DNA from 3 places in the Paeniglutamicibacter sp. ZC-3 genome. Region 3 is predicted to be linked to each of the others. Evidence: riboswitches for the same ligand, from Rfam matches in the RefSeq annotation. Region 3 holds a riboswitch; each other region holds the start of a gene.
The links. A riboswitch is a leader RNA that binds a small molecule or an ion and turns the genes downstream of it on or off. The one in region 3 is predicted to bind cyclic di-AMP.
Positions count from the first base shown of each region.

Region 1: another riboswitch for cyclic di-AMP. It lies ahead of OIU93_RS16215 (M23 family metallopeptidase); the one in region 3 lies ahead of OIU93_RS02800 (C40 family peptidase).
Region 2: another riboswitch for cyclic di-AMP. It lies ahead of OIU93_RS18330 (M23 family metallopeptidase); the one in region 3 lies ahead of OIU93_RS02800 (C40 family peptidase).

Region 1 covers NZ_JAOYTG010000018.1:45,305-55,893, reverse strand. Annotated here, with positions in the region: gene OIU93_RS16240 (glycosyltransferase family 87 protein) at 1-678, opposite strand, end outside; gene OIU93_RS16235 (SRPBCC family protein) at 766-1,215, opposite strand; gene OIU93_RS16230 (alkaline phosphatase D family protein) at 1,365-3,080, shown strand; gene OIU93_RS16225 (acyl-CoA thioesterase) at 3,176-4,129, opposite strand; gene OIU93_RS16220 (NAD(P)H-dependent oxidoreductase) at 4,241-4,795, opposite strand; gene OIU93_RS16215 (M23 family metallopeptidase) at 5,050-5,856, opposite strand; cyclic di-AMP (ydaO/yuaA leader) riboswitch at 6,091-6,284, opposite strand; gene OIU93_RS16210 (ATP-dependent Clp protease ATP-binding subunit) at 7,082-9,640, shown strand; gene OIU93_RS16205 (matrixin family metalloprotease) at 9,843-10,589, shown strand, end outside.
Region 2 covers NZ_JAOYTG010000024.1:51,306-61,894, forward strand. Annotated here, with positions in the region: partial or broken gene OIU93_RS18295 (histidine phosphatase family protein) at 19-596, shown strand; gene OIU93_RS18300 (TlpA disulfide reductase family protein) at 601-1,227, shown strand; gene OIU93_RS18305 (cytochrome c biogenesis CcdA family protein) at 1,254-2,018, shown strand; gene OIU93_RS18310 (cytochrome c biogenesis protein ResB) at 2,018-3,637, shown strand; gene ccsB (c-type cytochrome biogenesis protein CcsB) at 3,658-4,674, shown strand; gene OIU93_RS18320 (glycoside hydrolase family 16 protein) at 5,015-5,860, opposite strand; gene OIU93_RS18325 (C40 family peptidase) at 6,326-7,192, opposite strand; cyclic di-AMP (ydaO/yuaA leader) riboswitch at 7,198-7,376, opposite strand; gene OIU93_RS18330 (M23 family metallopeptidase) at 7,479-8,309, opposite strand; cyclic di-AMP (ydaO/yuaA leader) riboswitch at 8,490-8,670, opposite strand; gene OIU93_RS18335 (metal-sensitive transcriptional regulator) at 10,122-10,451, shown strand; gene OIU93_RS18340 (heavy-metal-associated domain-containing protein) at 10,492-10,589, shown strand, end outside.
Region 3 covers NZ_JAOYTG010000001.1:627,061-637,649, forward strand. Annotated here, with positions in the region: gene OIU93_RS02780 (molybdopterin molybdotransferase MoeA) at 1-1,030, opposite strand, end outside; gene OIU93_RS02785 (DUF6457 domain-containing protein) at 1,041-1,319, opposite strand; gene OIU93_RS02790 (molybdenum cofactor guanylyltransferase) at 1,335-2,003, opposite strand; gene OIU93_RS02795 (HNH endonuclease) at 2,000-2,497, opposite strand; gene OIU93_RS02800 (C40 family peptidase) at 3,048-3,881, opposite strand; cyclic di-AMP (ydaO/yuaA leader) riboswitch at 3,887-4,040, opposite strand; gene OIU93_RS02805 (M23 family metallopeptidase) at 4,168-5,091, opposite strand; cyclic di-AMP (ydaO/yuaA leader) riboswitch at 5,179-5,359, opposite strand; gene OIU93_RS02810 (metal-dependent transcriptional regulator) at 5,445-6,140, opposite strand; gene serC (phosphoserine transaminase) at 6,339-7,460, shown strand; gene OIU93_RS02820 (DUF3027 domain-containing protein) at 7,639-8,154, opposite strand; gene OIU93_RS02825 (cold-shock protein) at 8,159-8,542, opposite strand; gene OIU93_RS02830 (hypothetical protein) at 8,795-9,025, shown strand; gene OIU93_RS02835 (response regulator transcription factor) at 9,159-9,869, shown strand; gene OIU93_RS02840 (ATP-binding protein) at 9,922-10,589, shown strand, end outside.

The DNA.
Region 1 (10,589 bases), on a different contig from region 3:
GGTCCCCACGCCGATGAGCACCCCGGCCAGGAAAGTGTTTTGCCGCGAGAAGGCCAACATCGCCAGGGCCAGGCAAGCCACGGCCCACATGTCCCAGTTGATCGAGGCGGCAAGGACCATCCCCGGGGCCAGTGCCACCATGGCGGCGTCCCAGGGGCGGCGCCCGGCGGTCCGTGCGGTGGCCACGACGACGACGAGCCACAGGCCCGCCACCAGGAAGAGGTTTAGGTCGAAGAAGGCCAGCGACCTGTCGAATTCACCGGCCGGCACCAGGGCAGCGGTGAGCGAGGCGATGACTGACATCAACACGGGATATTCGAACTCGGCGCCGGCGGCGAAGGGGGCGAACGCGTTCTCGGCAAAGCCGCGGGCGTGGAAGAGTGCCGTCCAGTCCGAATAGCACGCCCACGCATAGGGGTTGGTGCCGCCCCAGCCATTGAGCCTGCAGGCATTCTTCGCCAGAACCGCCAGCAACGCACCGATCACCGTGAGGATGACCAGCACGCGTTCGACGGTGAAGAACCCGGGGGCGATGCGCCCCGGGCTGGAGTGCCTGCCCAATGGCCCGCCGATGACCTCGGTGAACTTGCGCAGGAAGGCGTCGCTGCGGCTGGGCACGGTGATGCGCATCGGTGCGAGCCGTGGCTTCGTCGGGCCCGGGGCGGGTGGTTGGCTCATGGCTTTTAGCCTAGTGCCCGGCGCCGGGAGGTGCGTGATGCGCGGTGGCGCACGGTGGCGCTCGGTGTTTTGCCCTTCCGCAGTGCCCTACTCGGCGCGGCCGGGGAATTGCGCGGCGAGCCGCTCGAGCGTCCGTTCCATGTTCGGCCCGGTTCTCCGGGTGAAGCCCAGGAGCCGAAGCATCCACTGGTGCCGCAGCCGGCTGGCGTCCCAGGTTTCGCTGACCAGTGTCCCGGACCCTTGGGGTTCGAGTTCATAGCGCCAGCGGTGTCCGCTGAAATGCCTCCATGCGATCGTCCGGTCCTGCTCGAATTCGACCACTGTGTTGCTGATGCGATAGGGAACGCCCAGACGCATCTGCATGCCGAATTCGCTGCCCAGGGTCAGTCGCTGTGACCGGCCGCTGGAGGCCCGCACCGTTCCGGAGCCGTCGATGACAGGGTGCATTTCGGGATTCGTGAGCAGCTCGAAGACCTCGTGCGGGGCAGCAGCGGGGATGAAGCGCCGGCGGGTCTGCAGGTAGCGGGAGTGACTCATCAGCCCATCCTATGCACTGCCCGCACCGCGCAGCGGCACATCGGGCCAGGACGAGAGGGCGGGGTCCGGGTTTTGGTGGAATTCCGGTCTATGCCGGAGGTTTCCGGTGTGCCATTCTGGGTTGACCGGCACCACCAGGGAGAATTCCGATGAGCACTGGAACCACACCGGCCGGCCTCGGCCCGGAGACCGCCCAGGGCCTTTTGCTCGGCCCCATGCTCCGCCACGTGGACAACACCTCCGCCAGCATCTGGGTCGAAACCGCCATGGCCTGCACCGTCGAGGTCCGCTGCGGCGCGGACTCCTGGCAGGCAGCGACGTTCGGTGCCCACGGCCACCACTACGCGCTGGTCGAGGTATCCGGGCTAAAGGCGGGAACCGTCCGTCCCTACACCGTGCACCTGAACGGAAAACGTGTCTGGCCCATCGAGGACGGGTTCCCCGACTCCATGATCGCCACCCTGGATCCGGCCAAGGAACCCCGGCTGGCCTTTGGATCCTGTCGCACCAGTGTCCCGCATGACGAAGCGGGCAATCGTACGCACGGGGTCGACGCAATGCGCGCCTACGCCCTCTCCATGGCCGGGCTCGAGCACGGCCGCTGGCCCGACCTGGCATTGTTCCTTGGCGACCAGGTCTACGCGGACTCCACGAGCCTGGAAATGCAGGAGTTCATCCGCAGACGCCGCAACATCAAGGAAGCCCCCGGGGAAGAGCTGAAGGACTATGAGGAATACGCCCACCTCTATAGCCTGGCCTGGTCGGACCCGGCCAACCGCTGGCTTCTCTCCACGCTGCCCAGCGCCATGATGTTCGACGACCACGATATCCGCGACGACTGGAACTCATCCCTGGAGTGGAAACGTGAGATGCAGAAGACCGGCTGGTGGCACGAACGCATGGTTTCCGGGATCGGTTCGTACTGGATCTATCAGCACCTCGGAAACCTCTCCCCCGATCAGCGGGCTGCCGATCCGCTGTGGCGGCGCATCGCTGCCCACACGGGAACCGGCGAGCTGGACCTGACCGCCGAGCTGGACGAATTCGCCGAGCGCGTCGACGCGGAACCCGAAAGCCACAGTTGGAGCTACTGCCGGGACTGGGATGCGGTGCGCCTGATCGTGGTTGACTCCCGGGCAGCACGCACCTTGGACCCCGGGCGGCGTGCCCTGCTCGACCCGACTGAACTTGCTTGGCTTGATGGGCGGATGCGCGGCGGCTTCCGCCACCTGCTGATCGGCACCTCGTTGCCCTTCCTGCTGCCCATGGGCCTGCACCACGTGGAATCCTGGGATGAGGCCATCTCCAGCGGGAGCCGCAGAAGCCTCCGGGGCTGGCTGGGTGAGCGGTTGCGCAGGACCTTCGACCTTGAACATTGGGCGGCCTTCCAAAGCAGCTTCCAGGAGGTCGCCCGGTTTGCCACGGAGGTCGCCGACGGCAAGCGCGGACCGGTCCCGCAGACCGTCACGTTCCTCTCCGGGGATGTGCACTTTTCCTACGTTTCCGAAGTCGAACGACAGGGCGGCAGCAGAATCCTGCAGGCCGTGTGTTCCCCGATCCGCAACCCGCTGCCCCGGTTCCTGCGGTACTTTGCCGCAGCCTTGGCGCTGGGTCCCGCGGTCCCCTTCGGGGCCTGGATGGCGAGCCAGGCGCACGTGCCCAACCCCCCGTTTGCCTGGAGCGGCATCAAGGGGCCGTGGTTCGACAATTGCCTGGCCATCATTGAGGCCACCGGCGACGGACTGGAAATCAGCTGGGTCACCGGGGTGGTCCGGGATGGGGACCATATGCATCCGAGGTTGGACACCGTGGAGGTTGCCTCGCTTCGGGCGCGCGGCGACCACACGCATTCGCCGGAATCGTAAACGGGGCGGGGATCTCCAGGGCACCGCCCTGCCGGCAACCGCGGGCACCGTCCGATGCCCGGCCGCACCTGCCCCGTACGGTATTTGCCGCCGGCTCAGTACACCCGCTCCGTGGCGAATCGCAGGGGGCTCAGTTCCGCCCGCCGCCGGACCAGGTCCACGGCGTGTGCGTCCAGCCGCCGGTCCTCCTCGCTGACGGGCACCAGCTGCCGCACCGCGGAAGCGCGGCCGGACTCGTCACGGGCGACGAAGATGGTCATGCACTGGGTGGTGTCGCGCCACTGAGTTTCGCGGGGGTCCCGGGCGCGCACGTGCACGGCGATGTGCATGGAATGCGGTCCGGTGTGGATCAGCCGCGCCTCGAGCTCGACGACGTCGCCGATGTGGATGGGATTGGTGAAGTGGATGCCCCCGGAATAGACGGCCACCGCATCATCCCCGCACCACCCCATGGCGCAGGCCCGGGCGACCTCGTCGATCCAGCGCATCACGATCCCGCCGTGTGCGTTCCCTCCCCAGTTCACGTCCGTCGGGGAGGCCAGGAACCTGAACTTCTCGCGAGGCGCGGTGCCGGCCTCCGTGTACTCCTGCGCCAGCATGGCCTGGCGGATCTCGGCGCGCGCGGCCACGCGGTCGGCCGCCCCATGTGCCAGTTGGGCCGCTGCGGCATCGGCCGGCTTCCAGGGCGGGACCACCTTGGCGCGGCGTTGCTCGTCCATTGCCACGAAGACCAGGATGCAGTCCATGGCGGGCTTGAAGACGCGTTCGCGCACGTCGGCGGCGTCGACGGTGACCACCACCTGCATGCTGCTGCGCCCGGTGTGCACGATCCGGGCGGTGACCTCGATCAGGTCGCCGTTTTCGATGGGCCGGGTGAAGTGGACGTTCCCGACGTAGGCGGTGACGCAGTACCCCCCGGAGTAGCCGACGGCGCAGGCGTAGCCGGCCTTGTCGATCCACTCGAGCACGCGCCCGGCCTGGACCGTGAGCCCGTCTTCGGAAACATCGGTCGGTGCGGCCAGGAAGCGCAGCGTCATCACGTCGTTCATGTGCCAATACTAGCCATGTGCCGCCGCAGCAGACGCTTGTGGCCGGCACCCGAAACAGGTACCGGCCACAGGTGCACTCTTCGACCCCGAAGGGTCAATGCCATTTCTGGACTAGTTGCTTTCGGCGGCGGCGCGGATGCCCTCGAGCACTGCCGAAACCTGGCCGACAACCTCTGCGTCGTCCATCGGGTGGGTCTCGGCGAAGCGGACCAGCGAACCCGGGATGGAGAGCTTGACGTCTTCCAGCACGGTGGCGCCGGCGATGCCGACGGCCTTGCGGGCCTCGTCCTGGGCCCACACGCCACCGAACTGGCCGTAGGCGGTGCCGATGACGGCGGCGGGCTTGCCGAAGACGGCACCGGCGCCCATCGGGCGGGAAAGCCAGTCGATGGCGTTCTTCAGCACTGCAGGCATGGTGCCGTTGTACTCGGGGGAAACCAGCAGCAGGGCGTCGGCCGCACCGGCGGCTTCGCGCAGCGCGACGGCAGCAGCCGGAACCTGTCCCTCGACGTCGATGTCCTCGTTGTAGAACGGAATGTCCTCGATGCCGGCGTAAAGGTTTACCTCAACGCCCTCAGGGGCGTTCGCGACGGTGGCCTCGGCCAGCTGCTGGTTGGTGGAACCGTTGCGGAGGGAACCGACGAGGGTCAGGACGGTGGTTGCCATAAGAGGAAGTCTCCTGTTTTTTCGGGGGGTGCTGCTTGATGCGTCAATCAATGTCAACCACGCAATGGGCATCTCGATTCCCCACACGGCCGTGACGAGCAACACATTCTTGGATGCTCGGAAGCGGCCGCGTAGGGAGAATCGTGGGCGTTCTTGCGGTCATTGCCGTGGTGATCTGGATCGTTTCAGCTTTGCAGGACGCCTTCTCGAGGTATACGAAATGAAGTCCGCCAAAAATCGGCGAGTCCTGGCCGTTATAGCCAGCCCTCGGGATTGACCCACTTGCCGTTGACGATGACCTCGAGGTGCAGGTGGGGGCCTGTTGAGTTGCCCGTGCTGCCAGCCAGGGCGACGACCTCGCCGCGCCCGACCTTTTGTCCCACGGACACCTTGAGGGCCGAGTTGTGGTTGTAGCTGGTTTCCAGCCCGTTGCCGTGGTCGATTTTGACGCGGTTGCCGGAGTGGCCGGCCCATTCGGCCTGCACGACGGTGCCGGCGGCGCTTGCCTTGATCGGCGTACCCATGGGAACTGCGTAGTCCAGGCCGTTGTGGTTCATGTACCCCGGACCGGTCGGGTTCTTGCGGAAACCAAAGCGCGACGTCAACCGGATGCTGTCCACCGGCTGGGCGAGCTTGGTGACTTTTCCGGTGTCAGCGGTGGCGGCGGGCGCCGGCTTGGCGTCCTTGGCGACCTTTGCGGCGGCAACGGTCGTGACAGGGGCCGGCTTCTTTTCCTTCTTTTCCACCTTGATGAACTTGCTGGTCACCGAGGCGCGATCGACCGTGAGCTTGTCGCTGGCCGGGGCTTTGACATCCGCGACGGCGGTCTGGGCGACGCGCTGGGGCTCTGGGGCAACCTCCTCGGCCTCCTGCGCGGGGGCGGCAGCGAATGCCAGGGCGGACACGGCGGCGACTGCTGCGAGCTTGTGCGCCAACCCGAGGCGGGGGCGCCGGTTCCGGGGGGCGAACTTCCGAACGCTGTCCAGTTTGCCGGCTTCCGCAGGCATCGGCAGGGGCACCGACTGTGCACCAGATGCGGAAGGGACTTCGGCGGCGGCCATGGATGAAGCGTCCGGGGCCGCTCCATAGCGGAGGCTTGCCACGAATCGGCGGCCGGCATACTCCGTGTCATTCGGGGATTGCGCGGAATCCGGGACCGCGCCGAGTGCGCGGCGGCCCGACCGCCGGGAAGTGTTTTCGCCGTTCGCGATTTGCTCCATGGAAGCGTTGGCGGGCTTGGCATCAACGGGGCCGGACGCGCGGCGGCGCGCGGAATTATGGTGCTGGGTCAAATGATTACCTCTCATGTATCGCCTGCGAAGTTAGCTGTCGGATTCGAGTCATGAGATTAACTCGGCCGAGCCCACCAAGGTGGACTCAACTTCACCCCGAGATCCATGGTGCAAGACCAGGATCGGTTGATTGGGTCCTCCGCCCCTACCGGGAATTTTTACTCCGCGATCCGCCGGTAGGGTTGGGCGAACCGGATCGGGACTGGGTTGCCTAGATGCGACCCGATGTAAAACCCTACGAGGGTAAATACAAAAGTTACAATTCCGTTATCAATCCATGCGGCGGACAAATACGTGGATGCCGACACCGGTCGATGGCTCTCGCTACCTCGATCCCGTATACCCGCACAAGTGCGGACTTCCGGCCCTTTCCATGGTGACTAGGAGCCCGGTCGGATGGCGTCATAGTAGGGCTGCGCCAGCAGCCCGGATTCCATCTGGATGGCAATAGTCAGGAGCTCCCCCGGGACGGTAGCTTAAATGTGATCAAGTAGACGGTGGGCCCGGGCTCTGCGGCGGCGCGGATGGTGCAGTCCAAGCCGGTCGTCGGGCTGATTCCCTCCATTGCGGATCACCACGCCTTCAACCAGTTGCGGATAATGCGGCAGGTTCAGTAGGTGAAGACCCGCAAATCCATCCTGGGTTGGACCTTCTTCCTTAACGGGAACATTGTGGCCGCGGCGAAGTCCTTGTTGATGGACAGGACTATCACCTGCCTGCGTCTCGGCGTGCGGAAAAGGGAACACTGGCACCTCCACGCCTCGGGCAAGAAGGACCACCGTCCCCCACCAGCCGCTTGCCTGAAGGGCAAGCGGCTGGTGACACCCTGAAGCAGGCATATTCCGTGCTGCCGTGCTGAAAGCATCTCCAGGCCGTCGCCCCCGGCATCTCGCCGTCGGCGAACATTGCCCCGCCGGAATCATGCCCGGGAATATCCTGTTGGCATCCGCGTTAACTTGAGCCAAGAGCACTCAAGTATCCAATAGGAGGAAACATGCCAGCATTCTTTGGCCCATCCGGCGCCGGCAACGGCTCTTTCGAGGATTTCCTGGCGCGCTACCTGCAAGGCCAGCGCACCAGCCGCTTCGGGCGCCCCGTCGACATCACCCGACTGCTCAGCCGCCACACGCACGAGGTACTGACCCGTGCCGCGCAATTCGCCGTTGAACACGGCCACACCGACATCGACGCGCTGCACTTGCTGCGCGTGATGCTCGAGATCGAGCCCGTCGACGAGGCCCTGCGCCGCTCCGGGGCCGACGCCGGAGCGATTGCCCGCGACGCCGAACAGCGCTTGCCCGAATCCGGGCCGCGACACTCCGAATCCGCTCCCGCGCTGACCCCATCGGCCCAGCGCGCCCTGCTCGACGCCTACCAGGTCGCCCGCGCCTTCGGCTCAACCTACATCGATCCCGAACACCTGTTCCTGGCGTTCGTGCTCAACACCGAATCCCCGGCCGGGCAGGTGCTCGGCGCCGCCGGAGTCACTCCGCAGACCCTGCAGGCCGCCGCCGAGGGTGCCGAACAACAACGCTCCGGTTCATCTCCGACCCAGCGGAAATCCGCCGAGGCCAACCAGCCCGCCAAGGGTGAGACGCCACTGCTGGAGAAATTCGGCATGGACCTGACCGCCCGGGCCGCCGAGGACGGGCTGGACCCGGTGATCGGCCGCACGCAGGAGATCGAGCAGACCATCGAGATCCTGGCCCGGCGCACGAAGAACAACCCGGTGCTGATCGGCGAGGCCGGCGTCGGGAAAACCGCCGTTGTCGAGGGCCTCGCCCGCGCCATCGTCGCCGGCGAGGTGCCGGATCAGCTGGCAGGCAAGCGCATCATCGCGCTCGACTTGCCGGCCATGGTCGCCGGCACCCGCTACCGCGGCGACTTCGAGGAGCGCCTGACCCAGACCATGGACGAGATCGCCGCGCAGGACGGGGAAGTGATCGTCTTCATCGACGAGCTGCACACCGTGGTGGGCGCCGGCTCAGGCGGCGAGGGCTCCATGGATGCCGGCAACATCCTCAAGCCACGGCTGGCCCGCGGCGAACTTCACCTCATCGGCGCCACCACGCTGGCCGAATACCGCAAGGTCGAGAAGGATCCCGCCTTGGAACGCCGCTTCCAGCCTGTGACCATCGGCGAGCCCTCCATTGAGGACGCCGTAACGATCCTGCACGGATTGAAGGAAAGGTACGCGCAGCACCACCGGGTCACCTACACCGACGAGGCGATCCGCGCCGCGGTGGAAATGTCGGCCCGCTACGTGACCGACAGGTTCCTGCCGGACAAGGCCATCGACCTGATCGATACCGCGGGTGCCCGGCTGGGCCTCAAGCGCGGACCGGGCATCGACACCGTGGCGCTGAAGTCGCGGATAGCCGAACTCGCAGCCGCCAAGGACCGCGCGGTGGCAGAGGAACGCTACGAGGACGCTTCGCGTTTGCGCGACGAGGCCGAGGAAATCTCTGCCCGGCTGGCCGAGACCGAGGAGTCCGGCACCGGCACCGCCGACGCGGTGGTCGACGAAGCCCAGATCGCCGAGGTCATCGCCCGCGCCACCGGCATCCCCGCCGCGCGGCTGACGGAGGACGACAAGGAACGCCTGGCCCGTCTGGAGGACGAGCTCCACGACAGGGTCGTCGGGCAGGACGATGCTGTGGCTGCCGTTGCCAAGGCGGTTCGCCGCTCCCGCACCGGGATGGGCGACGAAAACCGCCCGGTCGGCAGCTTCCTCTTCCTGGGCCCCACGGGCGTGGGCAAGACCGAGCTGGCCAAGGCGCTGGCGGCCTCGCTCTTCGGCGACGAGTCCGCCATGGTGCGCTTCGACATGAGCGAGTTCGGCGAGCGCCACACGGTCTCGCGGCTGGTCGGCGCCCCTCCGGGATACGTCGGCTACGACGAGGCGGGGCAACTGACCGAACGCGTCCGGCGTCGCCCCTACTCGGTCGTGTTGCTGGACGAGGTGGAGAAGGCGCACCCCGACGTGTTCAACCTGCTGCTGCAGGTGCTCGACGACGGCCGGCTCACCGACGGGCAGGGCCGCACCGTCGACTTCCGCAACACCGTCATTATCATGACCTCCAACCTGGGATCCGAGTTCCTGGCGAGCCGAGGCGCCCCGCTGGGCTTCGGTAGCGATTCCGGCACCGGCTCCGAGCGCGAGCTGCGCGCCAAGGTCATGGGCCGGCTGCGTGAGACCATGCGTCCGGAGTTCCTGAACAGGATCGACGAGACGGTGCTGTTCCGCAAGCTGGAGGCGGAGCAGTTGCGCGGGATCGTGCGGCTGCAGTTGCGCCGCACCGAGGCCCGGCTTGCCGCCAACGGCATCGGCCTCGAGGTGGACGAGGCGGCTGTCGCCTGGATCGCCGCCGAAGGCCACGAGCCGGAGTTCGGCGCCCGCCCACTGCGCCGGGTCATCCAGCGCGAGCTCGACGACAAGGTCGCGGACCTGTTGGTCTCCGATGAGTTGGCCGCGGGAGGCACCGTGACGGTGACAGCCGACGAATCGGGCCTGCACGTTTCGGCCGGCCGGGAAGCTGCACTCGCGGCGTAGCCGGGAAGGAAGCCAAAGGGGGCGGGAAGAATTTCCCGCCCCCTTTGTCGCGTCTTCGGCCTATGCTGGGTTGTGTGGGGCTGGGGAGCCCCGCACAGGCACAAACCTTGGGGGTTATATGCCACGCGAGAAAAAATGGAACCGCAATCCCTGGCCTGCAAACCAGGATCAGCGCCCGCGGAGCGGGAGGGTTCCACCATGGGTGCTTGACCAGGAAGCGCGCCGGGCGGCAGCGCTACAACCCCGCAACCGCGCCACCGGGCGAAAACGACCCGCCAGACGCCGCAGGTCCAGACCTGTTCGCCGCACATGGAACCTCGGACTGGTCATCACGCTGCTGGTTGGGCTCTACTACAGCCCCGCGATCCTGGACCGCCACATCATGCCGGCGCTCGTTCCCCTGCTTCCCTGGTCAAAGGTGCCGCCACCGGGCGTCGAGGCAGCCGCCGAACCACTGGGCAAGCCGCCGGCCGGTACCGGTTCCGGCGCGTTCCGGCTGCAGGAATCCCCGGACCCCCGGCAGGACTTCGTCGCCTACGATCCGTGCCGCCCCGTCCATTACGTGATTCGTCCGGAGAACTCCCCGGTCGGCGGCGAGGTCCTGATCCACGAGGCGGTCGCCGAGGTTTCGGCAGCCAGCGGCCTGCGCTTCGTTTATGACGGCCCCACGGCGGAGGGGCCAAGCAGGGAACGGGACAGGTACCAGCCCGGGCGCTACGGGGAGCGCTGGGCGCCAGTTCTGCTCACCTGGTCCGACCCTGAGGAAACACCCGGATTGACGGGGGATGTGGGCGGCCTGGGCGGAAGCGAATACGCCCACACGCCCGGGCACCCCTTCGTCTACGTGGCCGGACAAGTGATGCTGGATGCCCCGGGGCTGGTCCCAATCCTGGGATATCCGGGAGGTGCCGAACTGGTCCGTGCGGTCGTCATCCACGAACTCGGGCAC
Region 2 (10,589 bases), on a different contig from region 3:
ATTTGAGATACTTGGGCCATGTCGACTGCTACCGTTCACCTGCTGCGTCATGGCGGAGTTCATAACCCGGACAGGGTCCTCTGTGGTCGATCGCCGAAATTCCACCTTTCCGATCTAGGCCATCAAAGGGCCGTTCGGACGGCAGATTTCTGCACCGGAGAGCATGAGTCGGACGCCACAACACCCACGTGGTCTCGTCCCGGCTTGTACGGGTTCGGAAAACGGCGAAGCCCGCCTTTAGTGCCCCGCTCCTGGACCTTGTCACGGATGCGCGAATCACCGAGGCAGCGAATCGTTTCGAGGGCTTGTCCCTGTTCTAGGACCGACTGAGGGTCCTACGTCGCAAACCCATTTCGTCCATCCTGGGGGGAACCCTACCGGGACCAGATTGAACGAATGATGGCCACCGGCTGCCCATCTGGGTGACACGCCGCTCCGCCGAGGGCAAGACCCTGTGGCACCACCCGCGGAAACGCGAATGCACTCTCACCTCCGTGACTAGGCTGGACTTTGAAGATGGAAGTCCGGTCGCAGTCCGCTATACGCAACCCGGCGTGGACCTCTTGTCCAACGCTGCGAACATCCCTGGAGCTTGAGATCATGACCGATCCCATCTCGTCCCAAGCACAGCGCTTGAGACGACGTACATTCTTGCGCGCCGCACTACTTGGAGCTGCCGTGCTGCCGCTGACGGCCTGCATCGGCGAAGAAGACCCCCTGGCCAAGCAGGCCCGCGAAGGAAACAACAAGAACTACATTGCCGGCGACGGGTCAGTCCAGGAATACGGTCCGGAATCCCGCACGGCACCGGTCGAGATCAATGCGGTGGCCTATGACGGAACCACGATTGACTCAGCCGAGTGGGCCGACCAGGCAACGGTCCTGAACTTTTGGTACGCCGCATGCGCACCGTGCCGCATCGAGGCTCCGCACCTGGTTGAACTCAGCAAGGAGTTCGAAGGCCAGGTCGGATTCATTGGCATCAACGTGCGCGACGAAAAGGAGGCGGCCGAGGCCTTCGAGCGCACCTTCGGCATCAAATACCCCTCCATACAGGACACCCAGGGCGCCATCCAGCTCGCCATGACCAAGTACGTCCCGCTCAAGGCCGTGCCCACCACCTTGGTGCTGGACAAGCAGGGACGGGTCTCCGCTCGGATCCTGGGCGTCGCTGAAAAAGCTACGCTCAAGGCACTAATCAACACGGCACTCACCGAGTCGTTGTGATCAGCCCCGTACTGGCCGGAGCCCTCATGCTGCCGGCCCAAGGAAACCCGTTTGCCGAGATCGTCCAGGACGGATCGCTGCTTATCGCGGTGCCCGTGGCCATCCTGGCCGGACTCGTGTCCTTCCTGTCGCCATGCGTGCTGCCCCTGGTGCCCGGCTACCTCGGATACGTCACTGGCCTCTCCGGCGCCGACCTTGCCGACCAAAAACGCGGCCGCATGGCCGCCGGCATCGGGCTGTTCATCCTCGGCTTCACCGCGGTCTTCATGCTGGCCGGAGTCGTCTTTTCACAGATCGCCGGCTGGATGATCTACAAGGGCTCGTGGGTCACCCAAGTGCTGGGCCTGGTGGTGATTTTCATGGGCGTGGTGTTCATGGGGGGATTCTCCTTCATGCAACGCGAAGCCAAGATCCACCGCAAACCCCCCGCCGGGTTGTGGGGTGCACCGGTGCTTGGGGTGACCTTCGGGTTGGGTTGGGCACCCTGCATCGGGCCGACGCTTGCCGCCGTGCTGATCATGAGCAGTGGCCCCGACGCCAACGTTGCCAAGGGCGCCCTGCTGACCTTTTTCTACTGCATGGGCCTGGGACTGCCGTTCCTTTTCATCGCCCTGGCGATCCGCCGTGGCATGGGTGCCATGCAATTCTTCCGTCGGCACCAGCTGGCGATCATGCGCTTCGGCGGCGGCATGTTGATTCTTCTGGGAATCCTGATGGCCACCGGACTGTGGGGCTTTTGGGTCACGCAATTGCAGGATTGGTTCACCAATGAGGTCAGGTTGCCCATCTAATGGCAAAAAAAGATTCCAAAAAAGACATTGCGGTCCCGGCCCTGGGCTTCGGGGGCATGCTCCGCTGGACCTGGACCCAGCTCACCAGCATGCGCACCGCGCTCTTCCTGCTGCTGCTCCTGGCCGTGGCAGCGGTGCCCGGTTCACTCTTTCCCCAGCGCTCGGTCAACCCGGAGCAGGTGACCACCTACCTGACCAACAAGCCGACCACCGGCGAATGGCTCGATCGTTTCCAGCTCTTCGACGTCTACTCCTCCGTCTGGTTCTCGGCCATCTACCTGTTGCTGTTCATCTCCCTGATCGGCTGCATCCTGCCGCGGGTCAAGAAGCACGCGCAGGCGCTGCGCACCCCGCCGCCACGCACGCCCTCACGGTTGAACCGCCTCCCGCAAAACGGCACCATCCAGATCCAGCCGGCCTCCGAGTCTGGTCTCAGCGACGGGGAAATTGTCGAGCGGGCCGCGAAGCTCCTGAAGAAGCGTGGTTACCGTTCCGAGGCCCGCCCCGAGGGTTCCAGCCCGTCGGTGGGTGCAGAACGCGGGTACACCCGAGAAATCGGCAATCTGCTGTTCCACATTTCCTTGGTGGGACTCCTGGCCTCGGTCGGCATCGGCGGCGCCTTCGGCTACAACGGCCAGCGCCTCCTGGTGGAGGGGGACACCTTCGTGAACTCCCTGGTGTCCTATGACGCGTTCACTCCCGGGACCTGGTTCCAGGAAGACTCCCTTGACCCGTATTCGGTCAAGCTCGAGAAATTCAATGTCACCTTCGACCGCGAATCCACCACGCACTTCGGCCAGCCCATCGACTTCACCGCCGAGGTAGAGACCCGCCGCAACCCGAATGCCGAACCCGAAAAGGAAACGATTCGGGTCAACCACCCCCTGCGCATCGATGGCGCCGACATGTACCTGGTCGGCAACGGGTACACCCCGGTGGTCACCGTGCGAGACGGCGACGGAAACATTGCCTTCAGCGGATCGGTGGTTTCGGTGCCGCAGGATGGCATGTACACCTCGCTCATGGTCATTAAGGTCCCGGACGCCAAGCCCGAGCAGTTGGGGTTCCAGGGATTCCTGCTGCCCACCGCCATGACCGACGAGACAGGGTTCTCCATTTCCGGGGACCCGAATGCGATCAACCCGCAGCTCCAGCTGAATTCCTACTATGGGGACCTGGGGCTGGATGACGGCATGCCGCAAAACGTCTACGTGCTGGAAACCGATGAGCTCACGGAGCTCAACAGCAGAGAGCTTGAGGCCGGCGGCATCGTGCTGGGCGCCGGGCAGACGTACGAATTGCCCGACGGCAAGGGAAGCATTTCCTTTGACGGGCTCAAGCGCTTCATCGGCGTGGACATCGCCTACGACCCGAGCAAGCGCCCCGTCGCGGTCTTTGCTGCCCTTTCGCTGCTGGGTCTGGGCATCTCGCTCTTTACCCCGCGTCGCCGGGCCTGGGTGAGAATCAAGACCTCCGTTGACGGCTCGGGCCGTGAAGAGCGGGTCATCGAATACGGATTGCTGGCCCGTGGTGAAGACCACGGACTTGAAGCCGAAGCCAAGGAGCTGCGCGAGCTCCTTGAACAGCAGTGGCCCGCCGTTGAGCGAGCCGGAGTCTAGGAGAACGAATGGAAAACGACATGCCCACGATCAACGTGGCCTTGGGGCAGTACAGCGACCTGTTCATGCTGCTGGCAGCAATCGTCTATGCGGCAGCCTTCGTGGCCTTCGCGTGGGACCTTGCCAAGTCCAGCAAGCTCATCCGGGAGATCGACGCCGCAACACTCGTCTCGGAAAAGAAGGTCCTCGTGGCTGCCGGTTCAGCAGGGGCGCCTCCATCGGTCGGATCGGAGAACGAACTGGTCAATGACTCCATGGACTACACCATGGCCTCCGGAAGGCGCATGGCAGCGAAGGTGGCCGTCTCCCTGACCTGGCTCGGCGTGCTCATGCAGGGGTTCGCGGTGGCCGGCCGCTCCATTGCCGCGCACCGGGTGCCGTGGGGGAACATGTACGAGTTCCTCTCCACTGGCTCCTTCCTGGTGGCCCTCGTCTTCGTGCTCGTGCTGCTGAGGAAGGACCTGCGCTTCATGGGCACCTTCGTCATCGGCCTGGTCACCGTCATGCTGTGTGGCGCCACCATGGGTTTCCCGACTCCCGTGGCGCACTTGGTGCCCGCGCTGCAGAGCTACTGGCTGATCATCCACGTCTCCATCGCGGTGCTGGCCTCGGCCCTGTTCACCATCACCTTTGCGATGAACGTGCTCCAACTGGTCCAACATGCCCGGATCGATGCACTTGCCGCCGGAAGGAAGGACAAGATGCCGTTTATGCGCCTGGTCCCCGGCGCGGCGTCGTTGGAAAACTTCGCCTACCGCATCAACGCAGTTGCCTTCGTGATGTGGACCTTCACCTTGATAGCCGGTGCCATTTGGGCCGAGGCAGCCTGGGGCCGTTACTGGGGCTGGGACACCAAGGAAGTCTGGACCTTCGTGATCTGGGTCGTCTATGCAGGCTACCTGCACGCCCGGGCGACGGGCGGCTGGACCGGGGCACGCTCGGCGTGGTTGAGCATCATCGGCTACCTTTGCCTCGTCTTCAACTTCACCGTCGTGAACCTCTACTTCAACGGGCTGCACTCCTACGCCGGAGTCTAGACCACCGTCCGCGGGAACCGTGGCGGGCCTGACCGCCTGCCAAGGCGTGCACACACTCGGGGTCGCGGATGTGGAGTTTCCCTGGGCGTTTACGTAGCCGATGATGTTCGCGACAACAGTGGAGGCCAGCAGGATCCAGGCGACGATCTTGGGTTCCGGGAGTGGGTGTCGCGGTGGGGGCGGGTGCGTTCCATTTGGCGCCCCACCCCCCGCCGCGACATCCGTGCACCAAAATCCGACATGCAAGAGGTTGGCCCGGTCCCCGGAAACAGAGCGTCTGTTCTGGGCCGCAACGGATTGCGCATTCGCGCCAGTAGGAGGCGATCAGACCGATGCCAGGTCAGCCATTGCGACGAATCCGGACATGGTCAATGCTCAGGGTCGCCGGGAACTGGGTGCTTTCGTCCGGGTCTCCCGGGTACTCGCCCCCGACGGCGAGGTTCATCACCAGATACATCGGCTCGTCCGGCACCTGCTTGCCGTCCAGTCGCCATACCCGCTTTCCGTCGAGGATGAAATCCAGCCTGCCCGGGGACCAGTCCAGGCCGATGGTGTGCCAGCCGTCGGCCAGGGAAGCGCCTCCCGGCAGGAGGTAATCCTTTCCGATGGATGGGGCCGACCTGTCCTTGGGATGCAGGTGCATCCGCAGGCGACCAGGATCCTCGCCGGTGACTTCCAACATGTCTATTTCGGGCCGGGAGTCTTGGCTGGCGGGAAGCAGCCAGATGGCGGGCCACAGGCCGCGGCCTGCAGGAAGGCGAAACCGGACTTCCACCGCCCCATACGTGAATGCAAGCTTGGGCCCCATCTGGTGGGCCGGCGGCCCGGTGGTCACCATGCCCGAAGCGAAGGCATAGCTTTTGCCGTCGGATGCGGATATCGCACTGCGCGCAGCGGTCAGGTGAAGCGCCCCTTCGGAGACCTTGACCTGTTGCGGAAGATACCATTCAAGTTCATCGTTGGTAGCAATCGTGCATCCGTCGTCCTGCCACCAATGGCACGTATTCCAGAGGGCGGTATCCAGCGTGTTTCCGTCGAACCTCTCGTCCAGCAGGATCCCATCCTTGGAAGCCGCGCCAGGGCGGGTTTCAGGGATCGGATCCTGGGAAGAACATCCTGCCAACAGCAGCCCCAGCCCGATGCATCCGGCCATGGCCCCAACACGGAATTCGTTCCTCCTGCGCATTTCCCGATGCTAGCCGCAGCGATCGCGCCCAGCAATGTGTGCGTTGCTACCGCCCGTGCATTCCTTGCAAGCTCACAGGTTGTTGCCGACGGGACCGCGCGTGCAGAGGCCCGTTACCAGGCGGGGTCTCCATCTATCAGAACACTGAGCCTTCCGGCCTTCGGGATACCCCGGACATGACTTTGCGGGGCCTCATGGACGATCGGCATCTGGCCGGCATGGGAACTCCTACAGATCCCTCCACCACAAACGGTACATATCCCTTTTCGACGCGATAAGGGTTCGGTGGGGGTTTTCGGAGGGGAATTTACCGTCGTGTCGGCTGTCCTGCGACTATTTATCAAAAGTGGCGTTTTGATCGCTGGCGTGATGCCAAGAACCAGCCATTTGAAAAATCCTTGTAAAAAGAAACGGGGCCCCCGATCGATCCTTGCGGATCGATCGGGGGCCCCGGAACGCCTGTGCTTAGCCCTTGAGGGTGTAGTACCCGTAGAGGGGGTTACGCGTAACATCGTGGAGCAGGGTGTCCGTCGTCGGATTCTGCGCACCGATCATCTTGCCGCCACCGAGGTAGATGCCGACGTGGCCGCCACCGTTCTGGAAGACGAGGTCGCCCGGCTTCGGGGAGCTGGTGCGAACGAACTGGCCCGATGCGCGGATGGCCGAGGTGCCGCGGGCGATGTTGATGCCGTGCTGTGCGTAGACGTACTTGACGAAGCCGGAGCAGTCCCAGCCCGAGGGGGTGTTGCCGCCCCAGACGTAGGGAACACCTCCGTACTTGGCCGCGGTTGCCGCGATGCCGGAGAGGTTGGCGGTGTTCATCGAGTCGCTCTTGACCTTGGGGGCCTCGGCGGCCTTAGGGGCGGAATCTCGGTTCGAGCGGGTCATCGGAGCGCTGGCGTCCGAGGCGCTGCTGGCACGGGTCGCCGGAGCGGTGGACTTCGAGTTGGTGCTGGCACGGGTCACCGGAGCGGTGTCGTTGGAGCGCGGGGTAACTTCCTCGGCCACGGCGACGACGACCGGGGCGGGTGCCGGCTTGGAGGTGAACGCTGCGCGCTCGATGTTCAGGTCCTTGGACGCCGAGACCGAAACGGCCTTGACGGCTACGCGCTCCGGGCTAAGCCCTTCAACGGGAACGGCGCTTGCTTCGCGGGAAACATCACCCTGGGCGGGAACGCCCAAAGTGAGGACCAGGCCGGATGCGGCGGCAACGACTGCTGCCTGGCGGCCAACCGAACCAGCGTTCGAGGCAACGGCCTTTGAGATGGATTCGAGGGGGTTGGTCCGAACCGGGGTCGCGCGGTGGCGGCCCAATGCTTGACGTGTAGTCACGTAGTAATGCCTCTCCTGATGCCTGCGAGGTGAGCTGTCGGGTTCGAGTGGGAGTCACTCGGCAATCCGGTCGCCAGGCCGAACCACTTAACCCCAAGGCTTCCTGTGTGGAAACCGAATGTGGGTCCCCCGCCACTGCCAAACGAGTAAGTGAACGGACACCGTGGGCTGGCAGTGCTCGGCACTTCCCGCGGCGGTGAACAGGGTTGATCCCCGATCACTTACTTAGAATATATGAAGCTAATCCACAAGTCACGTTTTGGTCACGGAACAGTGACAATTGCCGTTATAACCAGCTTTCGGGGTTTACCCACTTGCCGTTGACGATGACCTCGAGGTGGACGTGGCAACCGGTCGAGTTGCCCGTGGTGCCGACAAGCGCGACAACTTCTCCGCGCTTGACCTTTTGTCCCACGGACACCTTGAGGGCCGAATTGTGGTTGTAGCTGGTCTCCAGCCCGTTGCCATGGTCGATCTGCACGCGGTTGCCGGAGTGGCCGGCAAACTCGGACTGCACGACGGTGCCGGCGGCACTGGCCTTCACAGGGGTCCCGCACGCGGCCCCATAGTCCAGCCCGTTGTGGTTCATGAAACCCGGGCCGGTCGGATTCTTCCGGAACCCGAAACGCGAAGTCAATCGCACGGTGTCCAACGGTTGGGCCAGGACCCCGCCGCTTTCGACTTTGGTGACGTCGCCGCCGGAAGCGGTCACGACCGTTGCCAGCTTGTCTTCCTCGGTGAACTCGCTGGTCAGCGAGGCGCGCTCGATCTTGACCTCGTCGTCGGCCGGGGCCGTGACATCTGCTACAGCAGTCTGGGCGACGCGCTGGGTCTCCGAGGCAGCTTCCTCGACATCCTGCCCCGGGGTGATGGCGGCGAATGCCAGGCCGGAAACGGCTGCGACTGCTGCGATCATGTGCGCATACCCAAGTCGGGGGCGTTGCGTCCGGGGCTCGAACTTTAGGACATTGTCCAGCTCGTCGACTTCGGTGGGCGCGGCAACCGAAGTCGTGGGAGCAACCAGGGGAGTAGGAATTTCGCTGGCGGCAATTGCGTCCGCATCCGGGGATGCGCCGTAGCGCAGGCCCGCCGCAAAGCGGCGGCCAAGGTACTGCATGCTGTCGGGGGCCTCAACGGAGTCCGGGACCGCGCTCAGGGCGCGTCGACCGGAACGTCGGGAAGTGTTTTCACCGATCGGTGCGGTGTCCGCGATCTGCTCTAGTGAACCGTCAGCAGGCGTAGCATCAACGGGTCCGGAAGCACTACGGCGGCCGGGAGTGTGCTGCTGAGTCAAATGTCTACCTCTCATGTATCGCCTGCGAAGTTAGCTGTCGGATTCGAGTCATGAGATCAACTCGGCTGAGCCTATATAGTGGACTCAGCTTCACCCCAAGATCCGTGGTCCAAGACCAGGAACGGTTGAATGGGTCCTCCGCCCCCACCGGGAATTCTTGCTCCGCGATCCGCCGGTAGGGTTATGCGAATCGGATCGGGACGGATTTGCGTAAGTGAAACCCAACGTCTAACTCTACCGGGGTATATACAGAAAGTTACAATTCCGTTATCAATCCATGCGACGGGCAAACGCGTGGCCTCGGGCTTCGGGCGAAAGTGAGGCCATGGGATTCATTCGCGAATACGGCCGCCGACCTCGCCTACGGCTGGTTCCGTTCTTCCCCCTTTCCGCGTGTTCATGTGTCAGAACACGTCCAATCCCGCCTTGGTCCTACATGTGTGGCAGCAACGGATCGCCGAAGTGATAGGTGAAGAGTAGGGAAAGGCCGGCATAGCGGTTGTGAGGTTCATCCGTTTCAAGGGCAGCCCCTGGAAGAAGTCCTCATCTACGCAGACGACCACGGATGCTTCGACTGGAAACGACGCTCTGATAAGCTCTTTCTAGGCGACTGCAGGTTTTTTGAACGGAGCTTGCAGTCGCTGTAACGGTGAGACCTAAATCCTCTGGCCGGTGCACGCTGTGGGACTCGATATTAATCGGGTCCCACATGCGTTTATCCCCCACCACATCCTGCCGGCCATGGGCGGTCTCGGGAACCGAACGATGGAGGTGCTCTCCAGCACCGTCGGGGACGCGCCGCAATACGGTGAATCTGAACGCTGACAAGAGCCTGACAACATCGTTGTCCCGGCACTGCCGCCCACAGGGGCCATCCACTGAGACCGAAAAGCGCCCAAATTCCCGTTATCCCACTTAGATGCGATGAGGTTATCTGTTGAGCCCGACGCGGCGATGCAACCTCGAAGCAGCGAACCTAGCCACGGCATTTGCCTGTTATAGGTACCTGACTAGGAACTGAAAAGCTCACTCATATCCAGTCCCTTCTCCCGGAGAAGCCGCCGTGTTCTTCGATGAAACATTCAACTTCCCACCTGCTGCACGATCCCGCAGAGACCCTGGGTTTGCCTGCCGGCCCCCAAGGTGAAATCCATTACGACCAGCCCCCATCCTGACCGAAGGGGGCTGGGAACGCCCCGGGCGGGGAACCCCGCCCTGCTCATCGGATGGATACTTACGGGGACGGGAATCCTGTGCACCGTCGCGGGATTCATTCTGATGATGCTCTGACCCAGCTCCGCGCGATTCCGCAGTCGTCCGGGATTGGGTCTGGAACTGGTCCTGGCACCATGGAATCCGCCAGATCGCGGGTGTCGGCATAATCATAGGAAAACATCCACCTCGGTGTTCACAAATCCAACTGCGTCGCAAACTCAACGGTGCGTCGGCAAAGAGCACGGTAGCGATGTCTCATAACCCATCGCTACCGGACGTCGCGCAGGTCCAGCCTCGATATTGGCCGATTTCACAAAGCCGCCCCTCTAATGCCGCAGGAAACCGCATCAGCCCAGGCCTTGACCCACATACCCCATGGGGGTACTTGACAATATACCCATTGGGGGTACCGTTTGAGGTATGGAAAACATCGCGCTTCCCCTCGACGATCACGTCGGGCACGGATATACGGCCACCAAGGACGCCCTGACGAAGCGGCTCAGCCGCATCGAAGGCCAGGTTCGCGGCGTCGGCCGCATGGTGAATGAGGACAAATACTGCATCGACATCCTCGCGCAGATCTCAGCCATCAACGCGGCCCTGCACAAGGTCAGCCTCGGCCTGCTGGAAGAACACGTTTCCCATTGCGTCGTGAATGCCGCGGAACAGAGCATCCAAACCGGGGACCGGTCCTACGTGGACGAGAAGGTTTCCGAGGTCACCACGGCCATTGACCGCCTGCTGCGCTAATTCGCAACACGCGTTTCCATCACCCCCACAAGGAGAACCCATGAGCAACGAATCAAGCTGCGGTTGCGGCGGCTGCGGAAGCAACTCAAACGAAGGCCTCACCATCACCGCCAAACCTTCAGAGGAAACCATGAACCA
Region 3 (10,589 bases):
CCGGGACCAGACGGGTCCTGCCCGGTAGCTTGGTGAAGTCCGTGGCCGAGGTTGCCGTGTGGAGTTCGGCCAATGCGCTGCCGTTTGCCCCGCGCAGGATCGGGTCGACGAGTGTTGCAACGGCCATGAGCGCGGCCAACGGGTTGCCGGGCAGGGCCACCAACAGGCGGTTGCCGGGAAGCACCGCGACCATTGACGGGTGGCCCGGTCGCATGGCCACGGAGGAGATGGCTTCCCGCCCCCCGATGGCGCTGACCGCGGCGCGCACGAAGTCGCGCTCGGAGAATCCAGTGCCCCCGGTGGTCACCACCAGGGCAGCCGCCCTGGCGTCTTCGCCGTCGATGGCCGCGATGGTGGCAGCAAGGGTGTCTCCGATGCGGGTACTGCTGGCAACCGTGCCGCCGAGGGCCGCTACGACCAGGGGCAGCACCGGCGAAAAACCGTCTCGGACCTGGCCAGGTGTCGGGTGACCTGAGGTGATGACCTCATCCCCGGTGAACACCAGGTGCACGGGCGGGACGGCAGCGACCGGGAGTTCGTCGTGTCCCGCCACCGCTGCCGTGGCGATCACACCGGCCCGCAGCAGCGTACCCGCGGCGGCCAGCACATCCCCGGCGGAGGCCTCGGTGCCGGAGGGCCGGATGTCGTCGCCAGCGCGCAATGTCCGCTCGCTGGAGAGCAGGCTTCCCTGGAGCGTCGAGTGCTCGACACGCAGGATGGCCGTGGTGCCCTCGGGAATCAGGGACCCGGTGACCACGGCGCTGGCTTCGCCGGCGGCGAGCACCACGCGGTCCGCCGCAGCGGGGTTGGCTGCGTGCGCCCTGAGCAGTTTCCACGGCCCGGTGCCGTTGACGGCGTATCCGTCCATGGCCGAGGTGGCGCAATGCGGCATCGGGTAGGCGGCCGTCAGATCGGCGGCCAGGATTCGTCCGCCGGCCAGGTGAAGGGGAACGGTTTCGCGAATGCCGGCAATCCTGGAGCCCAGCGCATGGGCATCGGCGCGCGCGGCCTCCCACTGGTGGTCTTCCATGGCGCCCGTGCTAGGCGTTGTCAGGGGAGTCGGTGCGTGCTGCAAGGACCTCGCGGGCCAATCCGTCGGCCGCGTCCATGGCGTCCAGTTCGCCCGACCGGGAGCTGCCGACGGCCAGGCCGGCCGCGTAGCCTGCCACGTAGGTGGTCAGCGGTGCCGCCGGACGGACAATGGTGTGGGCGGCCACCCCTGCAAGCGAAAGAACCTGGTCGATGTCGATCCTGGTGTCGGCGAGGTCAAAGGCCGCCAGCAGTTCCTTGACCCAATCCTCGAGCTCGGCTGCAGGCATGGTGCGTTCTCCTTGTCAATGGCCGTTGGCCACCGCTATCCCGTGGCGCCCGGCATCCCCGGGCGTATCGATGTCGCTGAAGTCCGCATCCGGGAGCTTCAGGCGTTCCATCTGCACTGTAGCAAGCAGACGCATCATTGACGCATTTTCGAGACTTCCGCGGGGTTCGGTGGCCTGGTCGATGGCCTGTCGCAAGGAGGAAGTGAGGATGGCGCAGGAGAGTGTCTGCAGCACGCCCGAGGCATCCTGGGGAACCCATGCCTCGACCCCTTTGGAGGGCTTCCCTGTGGCCGCCAGCAGGGCGTCCACGACAGGACCCGGATCCAGGAAGTCCGAAGCCAGCACCACGGTCAGTTCTGAGGCCTGGTTCTGGCGTTGGGCGCTCTCGTCGTCGGGGCCGTCGTCCAGGGCCGCCCGTCCGGCGGCGACCGCTGCCGCTGGACCGGAAAAGCTGGGGTATTCGCGGGTGATGACCACGCGCTGGAAATCCGGCGCGGTATCCATGTACCGGGTGACGGCTTCGGCCAGGGCATGGGTGCCGACCACGGCGATGGCCTGCGCGTCCCGGACGGCGTTCAGGGAATGCTCCAGCAGCGTTTCCCCTCCGTGTTCCAGTAGGGGCTTGCTGACGCCGCCCAGGCGGGATCCACGGCCACCGGCCACAATAATCGCATCGAATTTCATGCTGCACTCCGTAAGAAGGGACTCCAGGCCTCTGCGGGGCGCTCAAGCTCGGTAATGAACCACTGGGCGCCACGCGGTCGGCTCGGGGCGAACCGCAGCTTCCAGCCAAGCTGTGCTAGCGTCCGGTCCCCCTTGGCGCTGTTGCAGCCTTGGCATGCCGCTACTAGATTCTCCCACGAATCCTCCCCGCCGCGGCTGCGCGGCACGATGTGGTCGATCGTGTTGGCGCTGCGTCCGCAGTATCCGCAGCGGTGCCCGTCGCGGCGCAGCACGCCGCGGCGCGAGACATTGACGGTGTTGCGGTAGGGAAGTCGGATGTACCGATTCAGCAGGATCACCGTCGGCCGGGGCATCACCTGGTTGACCCCGACGATCGGGTCACGGTCGTCATCGGCAAGGACGGTGGCCTTCCCGGTGAGGACAAGGAGAAGTGCCCGGCGGAAGGTGATGACCGCCAGCGGTTCAAATCCTGCATTCAGTACTAGGGTTCGCATACGCGCATCCTTAGATCCTGACCCGGCGCAACGCGAGGGACCCGTCCACGACGGAAGTCCCTCACGGTGGCGCACACGGCACTCGGCTTTGGCTCCTGTGACCTAGCCTAAGACAAGAAACAGCGGTTTTGCGTGTATTTGTGGAAAACCAGTTGAAATTGCCACCATAATTTTCCCTGCAGTACACCCCTCGAACACCTGGCGGACAGGGCTCCGCACGGTGTTCCCGTCCCCCGGGCGCACCACCGTTACCGGCCTGGAACAAGGCGAGGGTACAAATGCCTGCTGCGTAGCCCGAACGCTCGATGCCGGCCGAACTGGAGACATGGATTTGCTTCCCGTCCGCACCCAGGGCGACTGCGTCCACCGCGCCGTCAGTTCGGGAGCCTTCACTCCAGCTCACTGCCTCGTCGGTGCTTGAAATCGGCATACCCACGCCAATGTCCGGCTTACCAAGCCCGGGTAGGCTTCCATGCAAAAATCCGCATTAACCAGCAAGGCCTCCGGTCGATCCACATGGATCGACCGGAGGCCTTGGAACGCTTGGCGCTTAGCCCTTGAGGGTGTAGTAACCGTAGAGCGGGTTGCGGGAAACGTCGTGAAGCATGGTGTCGACGGTCGGGTTCTGGGCACCGATCATCTTGCCGCCGCCGAGGTAGATGCCGACGTGTCCGCCACCGTTCTGGAAGACGAGGTCACCCGGCTTCGGGGAGCTGGTGCGCACGAACTGGCCCGAAGCGCGGATAGCCGAGGTGCCGCGGGCGATGTTGATGCCGTGCTTTGCGTAGACGTACTTGACGAAGCCCGAGCAGTCCCAGCCCGAGGGGGTGTTGCCGCCCCATACATACGGAACGCCGACGTACTTGGCCGCGGTTGCCGCGATGCCGGACAGGTTGGCGGTGTTCATCGAGTCGCTCTTCACCTTGGGGGCCTCGGAGGCCTTAGGGGTGGAGTCGCGGTTCGAGCGGGTCACCGGCGCCATGGCGTCCGAGTTGCTGCTGGAACGGGTCACCGGGGCGGTGTCGTTGGAGCGCTCGGAAACCTCGTTGGAAACGGCGACGACAACCGGCGCGGGCGCCGGCTTGGAGGTGAACGCTGCGCGTTCGATGTTCAGGTCCTTGGCCTTGGAAGCCGCGACCGAAACGGCCTTGACGGCTACACGCTCTGCTGAGAGGCCTTCAACGGGAACTGCGCTTGCTTCGCGGGAAACATCACCCTGGGCCGGAACGCCCAAAGTGAGCACGAGGCCTGATGCGGCTGCAATCACTGCTGCCTGGCGTCCAACCGAACCAGCGTTCGAGGCAACTGCCTTCGAGATGGATTCGAGTGGGTTGGTCCGAACCGGGGTCGCGCGGTGGCGGCCCAATGCTTGACGTGTAGTCACGTAGTAATGCCTCTCCTGATGCCTGCGAGGTGAGCTGTCGGGTTCGAGTGGGAGTCACTCGGCAATCCGGCCGCCAGGCCGAACCACTTAACCCCAAGGCTTCCTGTGTGGAAACCGAATGTGGGTCCCCCGCCACTGCCAAACGAGTAATTGAACGGACACCGTGGGCTGGCAGTGCTCGGCACTTCCCGCGGCGGTGAACAGGGATGATCCCTGGTCACGTATTTAGAATATATGAAGCGAATCCAAAAGTCACGTTCTGATCACGGAACGGTGACAATTGCCGTTATAACCAGGCCTCGGGGTTTACCCACTTGCCGTTGACGATGACTTCCAGGTGCAGGTGGGGGCCGGTTGAGTTGCCCGTGCTGCCGCTCAAGGAGACGACTTCGCCGCGCTTGACCTTCTGGCCCACCGAAACCTTCAGCGACGAATTGTGGTTGTAGCTGGTGTGCAGTCCGTTGCCGTGGTCGATCTCCACACGGAAGCCCGAGTGGCCGGCCCAGGCGGCCTGCACGACGGTGCCGGCGGCGCTTGCCTTGATCGGCGTGCCCATGGGAACTGCGTAGTCCAAGCCGTTGTGGTTCATGTACCCCGGACCGGTCGGATTCTTGCGGTGGCCGAAGCGCGAGGTCAACCGGATGCTGTCCACCGGCTGGGCCAGGACTCCTTCGGCGGCCAGCTTGGTGACGTCTCCGCCGGCTGCGGTCAAGACCGTTGCCAGCTTGTCTTCCTCGGTGAATTCGCTGGTCAGCGAGGCTCGCTCGATCTTGACCTCGTCGTCGGCCGGGGCCATGACGTCGACCACGACGGACTGGGCGACGCGCTCGGATCCCGCAGCTGCCGTTTCGGCTTCCTTTGCGGGAGAGGCTGCGGCGAACGCCAGACCGGAAACGGCGGCGACTGCCGCCAGCTTGTGCGTGAAGCCAAGGCGGGGGCGCTGGGCCCGGGGGGCGAACTTCAGGACATTGTCCAGTTCGTCGACCTCGGCCGGGGCGGCAACGGGTGCTGCCGGCGCAGCCAGGGCGACGGGAATTTCGGTGGCGGCAATTGCGTCCGCGTCCGGGGATACGCCATAGCGCAGGCCCGCTACGAAGCGGCGGCCGGTGTACTGCGTGTTGTCAGGGGTCTCGACGGAATCAGGGACCGCGCTCAGGGCGCGTCGACCGGAACGTCGGGAAGTGTTTTCACCACTCAGGGCGGTGTCCACGATCTGCTCTAGTGAACCTTCAGCAGGCGAAGCATCAACGGGTCCGGAAGCACGGCGGCGCCCGGGAGTGTGCTGCTGAGTCAAATGTCAACCTCTCATGTATCGCCTGCGAAGTTAGCTGTCGGATTCGAGTCATGAGATCAACTCGGCAGAGCCTACATAGTGGACTCAGCTTCACCCCAAGATCCATGGTCCAAGACCAGGAACGGCTGAATGGGTCCTCCGCCCCTACCGGGAATTCTTGCTCCGCGATCCGCCGGTAGGGTTATGCGAACCGGATCGGGACTAGATTGCCTAGGTGCAACCCAACGTGAAACACTACCGGGATTAATGTCAAAGTTACAATTCCGTTATCAATCCATGCGGCGGACAAACACGTGGGCGCTGACTTCCGTCGGAAGCTCCAGCGCGCCCTCGATCCCCTGCACCCGAACAACGACGTAATCGCCGGCCCGTTCGAGGGTGACTAGGGCGCCTGGGCGGATGCCACCCTCATCGAGCTGCACCAGCAGCTCGGGTTCCACCTGGATGGTTTCGGCCAGTCGCTCGACGCGGACCGGGCCCGTATTCCCGTCGACCAGGGCCGAATCGAGACTTTGGACACGTATCGAGATTTCACCCAGTTCCGGCCCTCCCAGGGTCTCGAGCCCGGGGATCGGATTTCCATAGGGAGAGGACTCGGGCGAACCGAGCAACTTGAACAGGCGCTGCTCCACGCGCTCGCTCATCACGTGCTCCCAACGGCAGGCCTCTTCATGGACGTACTCCCACTCCAAGCCAATGACGTCGGCGAGCAGGCGTTCGGCCAGACGGTGCTTGCGCATCACGCCCGTTGCAACTTCTGCGCCATGTGAGGTCAGTTCGAGGTGGCGGTCGGTGGTCACCACGACCAGTCCGTCGCGCTCCATGCGGGCCACCGTCTGTGAAACCGTGGGCCCGGAGTGCCCCAGTCGCTCGGCAATGCGCGCGCGCAGGGCAATGATGCCCTCTTCCTGGAGTTCCAGGATGGTGCGCAAGTACATTTCGGTGGTATCGATCAAATCTGACACGTTTGCAGCTCCCGCAGGGGTTGATTGTTACAAGAGATCACTACGCGATCCACTCTACCCGCGTTCACATTGGCGACTCGCTATTACACAATGGGCCGCCCAGTGCGCGATTATTGAACCACTGGGCACCCTCAATGCGCATCGGATTGCCGCATCGGAAGTGCCCACAGCGGATAACCCCCCCTTATGAGGAGCAACATGAGCACCGGCGTGACCATCCCCCAAGACCTTTTGCCCGTGGACGGACGATTCGGCGCAGGACCTTCCAAGGTCCGCCCCGAACAGATCCAGGCTCTCATCGATGCCGGCACGCAACTCCTGGGGACCTCTCACCGCCAGGCCCCGGTGAAGAACCTGGTCCGCGACATCCAGGAAGGCCTCAAGACGTTCTTCAACGCCCCGGCCGACTACGAAGTGGTCCTGGGCGTGGGCGGATCCACCGCGTTCTGGGACATTGCCGCATTCGGCCTGGTCCGCCACAAGGCCCAGCACCTCTCCTTTGGCGAGTTCGGCTCGAAGTTCGCCGCCGCAACCAACAAGGCGCCCTTCCTTGAGCCGTCCTCCATCATCGTCTCCGAACCAGGCACCCGGCCTGTTCCCGTGGCCGAGGCAGGCGTGGATGTATACGCTTGGCCCCAAAACGAGACCTCCACGGGCGTCGCTGCACCGGTTCACCGCGTTGAAGGCGCCGACGAGGGATCGCTTGTCCTCATCGACGCGACCTCCGCAGCCGGCGGACTGGACGTCGACGTCTCGCAGGCAGATGTGTACTACTTCGCCCCGCAGAAGAACTTCGCCTCCGATGGCGGCTTGTGGATTGCGCTCTTCTCCCCCGCGGCCATCGCCCGCGCCGAGGAAATTGCCGCCTCCGGCCGCTGGATCCCGGACTTCCTGAGCCTGAAGACGGCGATCGACAACTCGCGCCTGAACCAGACGTACAACACCCCGGCCCTGTCCACCCTGGTCACTCTCAACGCCCAGGTGCAGTGGCTCAACGCCAACGGCGGCCTGGCGTTCGCCGCAGCCCGCACCGCGGACTCGGCCTCCCGCATCTACGACTGGGCCGAGGCTTCCGAAGTGGCGACCCCGTACGTCACCGCCCCCGGGGAACGCTCCAACGTCATTGCCACGATCGACTTCGACGATTCGATCGATGCCGCTGCGGTGGCCAAGACCCTGCGCGCCAACGGCGTGGTCGATGTCGAGCCGTACCGCAAGCTCGGCCGCAACCAGCTGCGAGTGGCGACCTTCGTCGCCATTGAGCCCGAGGACGTTTCGTCCCTGCTCAAGTGCATCGAATACGTGCTGAAGAACAGCTAGCTTCTTCAGCCTACGAATCGGGCGGCGCCCACCCACGGTTGATCCCGCGGGTGGGCGCCGCCCGATCTATTTGAGCCGATACCTGCCGCCCGACGGCAAGGGAGCGGGTAGCCATCCAACGATCGCTACCCGCTCCCTTGTTCATTTCAGGGGACAAGTCCCCTGGTTGCCTATTCAGCTATTTGACGTCTTCGTCCCAGACGTCTTCACCGGAGGCGACTTCGTCCGTCGCGGCCGCGGATTCGGTCTCGGTTTCCGCGGATTCTTCCTCCGTGCCTGAGGGGGCGGAATTGTCCGAGCCCTCCGGAGCCGATGCTTCGGCGATACCGTCCGCAACTGCGGCGGCGTCTTCGGCGGCCTGGCGCTCGGCGTCCATTTCCTCCGGTCGAACTCGCTCGGCCCACGGCACCCAGGCCGGGGCCAGCAGTGCGTCCTCGCCGGGAAGGATCCCGACCTCGCACACCGTGAGGTCCTTGGCCTGGGCACGCGGGATGCGGGTCAGCGTGGCAAACCAGCTCCAGCCCTCGTAGCCGGGGAGCAACACGTCGAAGCGGTGGGTCACCAGGCGTTCGCCGTCGTTCACGGCTTCCTGGTATTCTCCGATCGTTGCCTCGTCGGTGATTTCCAGCAGCGCCTTGCGCGCCTGGTCCACGGCCTTGGCCAGTGTCGTATCGAGCATTACTTTGCGGGACATGGGTTCAGGCATCCAAATCGTCGGCTACGGCGCGCAGCACTGCTGCAACCTTGGCGCCTTGGGCTTTTTCGGGGTAACGGCCCCTGCGCAGTCCGTTGGAGACCGAGTCGAGCACCTTGATGAGGTCTTCGATCAGCACCGCGGTGTCCTCGGCAGGCTTGCGCTTGGCGCGGGCCACCGAGGGTGCGTCGTCAATGATGCGAACGCTCAGGGCCTGGGCACCCTTGCGGCCTTCGGCGACACCGAATTCCATGCGGGTACCCGGTCGCAGCTCGGTCGTGCCCACGGGCAGCGCCGAGGCATTCAAGTACACTTCCTGGCCTTCGTCGGTCACCAGGAACCCGAACCCCTTGGAGGGCTCGTACCACTTCACTTTGCCGGTTGGCACGTCTAACTACCTCGTTCTTGCGTCTCAATGGGGCAACGACGGCGGGCCATTCAGGTTCCGCGTTCCCATTTCTGGCGATGTCCCGGCGCGAAACCACGCAGCCCGTCCCCCTATGGAGGGCTTGCGGGCGGGCTCATGCGTCCGGGGAAGTCTATATCTTCTAGGGTACGACATCAGCGGCGTGCCCCCTTCCCACCCACGGGCCAGGGCCTCCATGATGGCCGTTTCGCCGGTGCACGGTAGTTTTAAGGGGTGAACACCTCCGCCGCCACCCCCACATCCCTACGCATCCTGACCTTTCTTGCCGGTGGCGTTGCCATCGCCTCACTCGCCGCGCTGGCCGTGATCCTCATCCAATACGCGATGCAGCTTTCCCCTGCCCCGGCGCTGCTGGCCGTGGCGCTCTATGGATTGCCGTTGGCGTTCATCCTGCTCATCGTGATCCTGGTGCTGAACTTCCGCGAGCGCCGCCGCTCCCACTAGCCCAGGTCCCCTGATACCCACCCAAGTGCCCTGCCGGCTCCGGGCATCTTGGGGGTGATCATGGGGCGCGGCACCCTTGCCCGCACACCAAACACACAGCGTTCTTACAGATAGCGGTTGCAGACTGGTACCCATGAATGCCAAAACCCCCGAAGCGAAGCTCCTGGTCGTCGACGACGAACCAAACATCCGCGAATTGCTCTCCACCTCCCTGCGTTTCGCGGGCTTCGAGGTGGTTGCCGCGGCGAACGGCCGCGAGGCCCTGGCAGCCGTGGAGGCCGACACCCCCGATCTGGCGGTGCTCGACGTGATGCTCCCGGACATGGACGGATTCACCATCACCCGCAGGCTGCGCGCCGCGGGCAAGCACTTCCCGGTCCTCTTCCTCACCGCACGCGACGACACCGAGGACAAGGTCACCGGGTTGACCGTCGGCGGGGACGACTACGTCACCAAGCCCTTCAGCCTCGACGAGGTGGTCGCCCGCATCCGTGCCGTGCTCCGGCGTACCCAGCCGGCCGAGGAAGACAGCGCGATCATCCGGGTGGATGACCTCGAGCTGGATGACGACGCGCACGAGGTCCGCCGCTCCGGCGAGGTCATCGAGCTTTCGCCCACCGAATTCAAGTTGCTGCGCTACCTGATGATGAATCCCAACCGGGTGCTGTCCAAGGCACAGATCCTTGACCACGTATGGGAATACGACTTCAACGGGGACGCTTCCATCGTGGAGTCCTACATTTCCTATCTGCGCCGCAAGATCGATTCCCGCGCCGAGTGGCCCTCGCTGATCCAAACCAAGCGCGGCGTCGGGTACCTCATGCGCACCGCCGACCGCCGCTAAGACGAAAGGCCGGTTCCCACACGTGGAAAGTGCCCGCAGATTCTGGCGACAGGTGTCGTTGCGGACCAAGCTCGTGGCGCTCATGAGCTCCCTGATGATCCTGGGGATCGTGGTCACGGCCGTCGGCTCTGCCCAGTCGCTGCGGCTGATGCTCACCGCACAGCTGGACACTGACCTGAGGTCCAACAGCGCGACGATCACTGCCACCATGCTCAATGACTATGCGGGCATTGCCAATATCAACCCCAAGTCCAACGGGCTCGCCCGTTTCTACGGGGATCTGCGCAACGAATCGGCCGAAATCCTCTACACCATGCCGCGCCGTGCCGCGCCGGACAACAAGCCGCTGGATGCCCCGGCTGTCGATGCGCAGGTCATCGAGCGCTTGCGGGAGGACCCCGCAGCCTCGCTCTCGGTGCCCGGCAGCACCCTGGGCTCCGCCGGGTGGCGGGTGCGCATCGTGGACCTACCGCGCACCGACTACGACCTCATCTATGCCCTGCCGATGACCTCGGTGCAGGACACCGTCACCAAGGCAACGATGCTGGTGATGTCCACCGGAATGCTGGCCACGCTGCTGATGTCGATGATCGCCTACGGGATCACCACCCGGGCCCTGCTGCCGTTGCTGCGCGTTGAACGCACGGCGGCGGCCATTGCCGCCGGGGACCTGTCCCGCCGCGTGGAGGACTACCCTCCGGAGACCGAGGTCGGACGGCT